Rhodoligotrophos appendicifer: one gene and its partner. The protein of the gene in region 2 interacts with the protein of the main gene of each other region in a pairwise test. Links are inferred from orthologs where the notes say so. Each region holds a gene or a part of one and is shown on either strand. Other genes may lie near its edges.

What was found.
Region 1: the proteins of FKM97_RS19670 (region 2) and ccmE interact in binary tests that used the Escherichia coli proteins (3 or more experiments, as listed by UniProt). The link is inferred for Rhodoligotrophos appendicifer from one-to-one orthologs.

The regions. Positions count from the first base shown.
Region 1 is NZ_VHKL01000003.1:283,869-286,949, forward strand. The notes cover bases 126-2,892. They hold ccmE (cytochrome c maturation protein CcmE), read right to left. Parts: upstream 1,854-2,892; coding sequence 1,398-1,853; downstream 126-1,397. Other genes in these bases: FKM97_RS08315 (heme lyase CcmF/NrfE family subunit), read right to left, coding at 126-1,401; ccmI (c-type cytochrome biogenesis protein CcmI), read right to left, coding at 1,898-2,892. Also shown: more of FKM97_RS08315, read right to left, coding at 1-125; more of ccmI, read right to left, coding at 2,893-3,022. UniProt on the Escherichia coli protein: Heme chaperone required for the biogenesis of c-type cytochromes. Transiently binds heme delivered by CcmC and transfers the heme to apo-cytochromes in a process facilitated by CcmF and CcmH.
Region 2 is NZ_VHKL01000009.1:128,205-131,462, reverse strand. The notes cover bases 198-3,141. They hold FKM97_RS19670 (heme ABC transporter permease), read right to left. Parts: upstream 2,058-3,141; coding sequence 1,338-2,057; downstream 198-1,337. Other genes in these bases: ccmA (heme ABC exporter ATP-binding protein CcmA), read right to left, coding at 2,792-3,141; ccmB (heme exporter protein CcmB), read right to left, coding at 2,127-2,795; ccmD (heme exporter protein CcmD), read right to left, coding at 1,138-1,326; FKM97_RS19680 (DsbE family thiol:disulfide interchange protein), read right to left, coding at 524-1,135; FKM97_RS19685 (MarR family winged helix-turn-helix transcriptional regulator), read left to right, coding at 198-446. In the rest of the region: more of FKM97_RS19685, read left to right, coding at 1-197; more of ccmA, read right to left, coding at 3,142-3,258. UniProt on the Escherichia coli protein: Required for the export of heme to the periplasm for the biogenesis of c-type cytochromes.

The DNA of each region.
Region 1 (3,081 bases), on a different replicon or contig from region 2:
CTCTGCGAAGGCTCCGGCAATGAGCCACAGCCCCAGCGCGATCCCCAGTGGCGCCAGCATCGGCCCCTCGGATTTGAGCGCAAACGCGATCCCGCCGCCGAGGAGGGCGATCAGCGCCGCAGCCCAGAGCCTTTGCACCGCAGCCCAGGCATCCGCCCGCTTCCAGGCGAGCATCGGCCCGATCGGCACCAGCAACAGCAGGGGCAGCATCAGCGGCCCGAAGGTCAGGTTGAAGAAGGGGGGGCCCACGGAGATCTTGGCGCCCGTCAGCACCTCGAGCGCCAGGGGATAGAGCGTTCCCGTCAGCACCGCGGCCGCCGCTGCCGCGAGCAGCAGATTGTTCACGACCAGCGCACTTTCGCGGCTCACCGGCGCGAACAGCCCGCCCTGCTTCAGCTGCGGCGCGCGCCAGGCAAACAGGCTCAGGGCGCCGCCGATGAACAGGCACAGGATGAGCAGGATGAAGACCCCGCGTTCGGGATCGACGGCGAAGGCATGCACCGAGGTCAGGACGCCCGAGCGCACCAGGAACGTGCCGAGCAGGCTCAGCGAGAAGGCCAGCACCGCCAGTAGGATGGTCCAGACTTTCAGCGCATTGCGCTTTTCCACCACGACCGCTGAATGCAGCAGTGCGGTGGCCACCAGCCACGGCATCAGCGAGGCGTTTTCCACCGGATCCCAGAACCACCAGCCGCCCCAGCCGAGTTCATAATAGGCCCACCACGAGCCCATGGCGATGCCGACCGTCAGGAACATCCACGCAGCCAACGTCCAAGGCCGCACCCACCGTGCCCAGGCGGCGTCCACCTGCCCGCCGATCAGGGCGGCGGCGGCAAACGAGAACACGATCGACAACCCGACATAGCCCGCATAGAGAAAGGGCGGGTGGAAGGCGAGCGCCGGATCCTGCAGCAGCGGATTGATGCCGTTGCCGTCCACCGGCGGTGGCATCAGCCGCTCGAACGGATTGCTCGTCAGCAGGATGAACAGCAGGAAGGCGAGCCCGATCATACCCTGGACGCTCAGCGTCCGCGCCTTCAGCGGCAGCGGCAGATTGCGCCCGAACAGCGCGATCAGCGCGCCGAACAGCGACAGGATCAGCACCCAGAGGACCATGGAGCCCTCATGATTGGCCCACACCCCCGAGATCTTGTAGAGCAGCGGCTTGGCGGAATGGGAATTCGCCCAGACGAGACGCACCGAGAAATCCGAGACGACGAAGGCATAGGTCAGCGCCAGAAACGCCGTCGCAATGAACACGAACTGCGCCAGCGCCGCCGTGCCGGCGACGCCCATCATCCGCGCATTGCCGCGTTGCGCGCCATAGAGCGGCACGAGCGCCTGGTAGAGCGCCATGACGGTGGCCAGAACCAGCGCAAAATGTCCAGCCTCGATGATCACTGCGTCTTCACCGCCTCACCGTCCTTCCACACGCCCTTGGCCTTCAAGGCATCCGCGACCTCGCGCGGCATATAGGTCTCGTCATGCTTGGCGAGCACCGTATCGGCCGCAAACCCGCCTTGTCCGTCCAGCGCGCCCTCGGCGACCACCCCCTGTCCCTCGCGGAACAGATCCGGCAGGATTCCGGCATAGACGACGGGCAGGCTTTTGTCCGTATCGGTCACCGTGAACTGGATGCGTCCGTCTGGCAATTGCTTGACGCTGCCCTGCTCCACCAGCCCGCCCAGCCTGAAGCGCTGCCCTGGTGACACCTTCAGGGCTGCTTCGCTGGGTGTATAGAAGAACACGATCGTATCGCTCAGCGCATAGAGCACCAGTCCGGCGGCGACGCCCAGCACCGCCAGTCCCGATCCGATGAATGCCCCTCGCCTCTGCTTCCTCGATAGTGCCATCGTGTCTCTTCGCTTTCATCGTGCCGGTCGAACCGGCTGCCGTTCTATCCTTCGACCCCCAGCGCCTTGCGCGCTTCCGCGATGCGCGCCATGGCCGCCTGGTCGTCCTTGAACCGGCCGGCCGCCGCATTGAGCGCGGCCTTCGCCGCCTCCGCCTCGCCCAGCACCACCCGCGCCCTGGCGAGCCGGAGCCAGCCCTCCAGATCATTGCCGTCCTGTTCGAGCCGTGCCGCCAGCCCGTCCACCATTTGGCGGATCATCGCCTGCTGGGAGACTGCATCCTGCGACGTCACCGCCTCGACCTGCCCCTCCGACAAGGCGGGCGCCGCATCTTGCCCCGCGACGCTCCGGATCGGCGCCTTGGTCTGGTCGATATTGGCCTGCACGAAGCCGCGCCAGGGCGCGTCAGCGGGAGCCTCCGCGATCAGCTTTTCCCAGCGGGCCAGGGCCTCGCTCGTTTTGCCGTCCTGCTTCTCCGCCATGCCCAGGTAGAAATCGGCCTTTGCCTGTTTGGGATCGGCCTTCAAGGCCGCGCTGAACGCCTCCCGCGCCCGCTCGGAGACGATCCCGCCATCGGCAAGCGTGGCCGCTTCGCCATAATTGGTCAGCATGTCCGGGCTCTCGCCCTTGAAGCTCATGATCCGCACATAAGCGTTGGCGGCGTCTGCATAGCGCCCCTGGCGCAGATAGACCGGCGCCACCACGCCCCAACCCTCGGCATCGGTGGGATTGTCCGCCAGATGCGCCTCCACACGCGCCACCAGGGCGTCGAAATCGCGGTTCTCCAAGGCATGTGCCATGCGCTCCGCATGGGGTACGCCCGGCATCAGCGGCTGGCCCAGCGTCAGATAGGCGGCAAGGCTTAACAGGGGAACGCCGATGAGCCCGGCCAGGAGCATGGGCCTCACCGGCCCCTCCCGGCGGACGTCCTGTGACCGGTCGGCAGCAGCGATCAGCCGCCGCGCCACCTCGGTGCGGGCCGCCTCCGCCTCGCGCGGTGCGATCTGTCCGCGTCCGAGGTCCTGGTCGATCTCGGTCAACTGGTCCCTATAGACGGCTACCTCTTGATCCGCCGCGGTCGGGCCTGCCGCATCGGCGCGCACCAAGGGCCAGAGCACCGCCACGAGGGCGATGGCAGTCAGCAGAGCAACGAGTATCCACAGACCCATCGTATTCAACCCGGTCGACCGAGCACGCCTCTGCGTGGTCCGGTGTCGCAGTTCTGGCT
Region 2 (3,258 bases):
TGTTCGGGGATCACAACGGATATAGCGGACTGACTCACAGGCAGTTCACGGTTTTGCTTGCCGTGGCGCAGAACGAAGGCGCCAGCCAGACCCAGCTCGTACGTGCCACCGGCATCGACCGTTCGACGCTGGCCGACCTCGTTGCTCGTTTGCTGAAGAACGGCCTCCTGCAGCGGAAACGCACGCGTGAAGACGGTCGCACGAATACGATCAAATTGTCGGCCGCGGGACGCCGCGCATTGCAATCGGCTCAGCCAGGAGCCATGGCCGTTGAGCAGAAGATGTTGAACGTCGTGCCGAAAAACGTGCAGCGGGATCTCTTGGAAGGATTGCGCGCATTGTCGGAGGCCTATGGGCTGCAGATGGAAGCTCATGCGAATGGATTTACGCGACCTCCGGAGCCGAGGCCTCGCGGCAGGCGTCCCCGGGCGACCCTGTCGTCGTAATCCTTATTGTGTGGAGATGAAGGCGGGGGCCTCATCTCCACTATGCGCCGAGGTCGGCTTGTCCGAGATCTCCAACGTCAGTTTCGCCCGGCTCGAGCAGCGGTAATGGCTGGTAAAATATTCTGCTGGACGATGTCTGCAGTCATGGGACCGATCCATTTGTAGGTGATGATGCCCTTGCCGTTCACCACGAACGTCTCTGGAACCCCATAAAAACCCCATTCGACCGCGGTTTTTCCCTCTGGATCAATGCCCACGGCTCTGAACGGATTGCCCAGAAGACCGAGGAAACGGCGCGCATTCTCCGCATTGTCCTTGTAGTTGATCCCCAGGATCTTCACGTTTGGATCCGTGGCCAGCTGCATGAGGATGGGATGTTCCTGTCGGCAGGGCACGCACCAGGAAGCCCAGACATTCACGAGAGTGACGTCGCCCTTTGCCAGGTCCGAGGTCGAGAACCCGGGGACCGGTATCCCTTCGGCCTGAAGGCCGGCAAGCCCGGGAAGGGCGAAATCCGGCACCGCCTTTCCGATCAGCGGTGACGGCAGCTTCGACGGATCTCCTCCGAAAAGGCGCATCATCATCACGATGGCCAGCAGGGCAAACAGGATGACGGGAAGGACTGCCAGTGGCAGAACGCGCCGCTTGCGAGGCTCGTCGCCATGCGGTTTGGGGGCTTCAGCAGCCATGTTCACGTCTCTTGTCCCATCGCTTGGGATCGGATCGGCCGTCGTGGCGCGCCACGCTCCTCGAGCTCCTGCAGCCGTCTCGCCTGCCGTCGATAAGCAATGATGATGCCCACTGTCATCGCCGCAAGCACGAGCGCGGTGAGGACATAAGCCGCGACCACGAAGGCAACGTGTGGCGCCTCAAACGACATGGGATTCTTCCTTAAGCCCTGACCTCGGCAAGTTCCATCGCAGCGATCCTCCGCGAGGTGATCTCCGTACGCATCGAAATTAACAGCAGCGTGATGAACAGGAACAGATACGCGAGCCCCATGATCAGAAGCGGCCAAAGCATGGACGGATCGATCGCCGGGCCTCCGATCTTGAGCACACTCGCAGGCTGATGCAACGAGTTCCACCAATCCACTGAGAATTTTACGATGGGTATGTTCACGAAGCCGACGACCGCGACGATCTGCGCGATCCTTGCCGCCCGTTGACGTTGCTCGATGATCTGCCAGATCGCCATGTAGCCGAGATAGAGCAGGAAGAGCACGAAGACCGAAGTGAGCCGGGCATCCCAGACCCACCAGGCACCCCACATTGGTTTCCCCCACAAAGAACCGGTTGCGAGAGCCAGGAAGGTGAAGCAGGCTCCGATCGGTGCTGCCGCTTTCGCAGCGACATCAGCCAGCGGGTGTCGCCAAATCATTGCGACGACGCTGGATGCGGCCATGCTCGAATAGACGAACATCGCCATCCATGCCGCCGGAACATGAACATACATGATGCGGACGGTCTCCCCCTGTTGATAATCAGGCGGAGCATAGACCAGTCCCCACACGGCCCCCGTGATCAGCAGCAGCGCTGCTGCACTCGCCGTCCAGGGCAGCAACGTGGCAGCAAGCTGAACGAAGCGCGTAGGATTTGCAAAACGTTGCATGAGTCGGCACTTAAACTGAACGGGGGAAATCTGCAATGCGGCGGGTTTTCAACTTCCTGCCGGGGCGTCTTACTTCATATGAGCCCGGAGTGCGGCAGCAGCGCCGACCGGACAGAGCACGGCGCACGCGAGCGTGATCGCGGTCAGCATCAGCATCGAGGCGCCGAAAACCTCCGTCGTCGCGGACAGACCGACGCTCGCCGATATCCCGAACACGAGCACAGGAATATAGAGCGGCAGGACCAGAATGGAGACGATGAGACCGCCTCGCCGCACGCCCACCGTAAGTGCAGCTCCGAGACTGGCGAGGAGGCTCAAGGCCAGCGAGGCAGTAAGCATGGCAGCCCACAGCGGCAGCACCACCTCGGGAGCGACATTCAGCAGAACTCCTAGGGGCGGGGCCGCGATCGCCAGGGGCAGGGCGGTCGTGATCCAGTGCCCCAGCGCCTTTGCGAGCGCGATGAGCTCGAGGGGCACGAGCCCCATGCTCATCACCTCCAATGAACCGTCCTCATAGTCGGATTGAAAAATACGCTCCGCAGAGAGCAGGACCGACAGCAGCAGCGCGATCCAGAGGGCCCCGGGCGCGATGCGCGAGAGCACAGCAAGGTCGGGTCCGATCCCCAAAGGCAGCAGGATGACCACGGCAAGAAAGAAGCCCAGGGCCGTGCCCGCGCCCCCGCCCTGGCGCAGCGCCAGCCGGATGTCTCGGAAGAGGATGGCCAGAAATATTCTCATGGAAGGACAGCGTGCTCCGCCATGTCCAACTGCAGGCTGGGCGTCAATGGCAAATCCACATGTGAGCTGACGATGACCATGCCGCCGTCCGCGAGATGAGCAGTGAGGAGATCGCCCAGAACGGCCTGTGATGCCGCGTCCAGCCCGACCGTCGGCTCGTCGAGAAGCCAGATCGGCCGTTTCACCAGCAACAATCGCGACAAGGCCAGCCGGCGTCGCTGCCCTGAGGAGAGGAGGCCGGCGGAGTACGGTCCGAGGCGAGCCAGCCCGAAAGCCTCCAGCGCCAGGGCGACATTGCCCCCGCCGAGGAAGCTCGCCCAGAACTGAAGGTTCTCGGTGACTGTGAACGCCACTTTTATGGCCTCCTGGTGCCCGACATAGTGGCTGCGCTGGGGGATCGGTAGGTCGCCCGGAAAGCCCCTAAGTTCAAGCTTGCCCTGGGTGATCTCCGACAGGCCGCAGA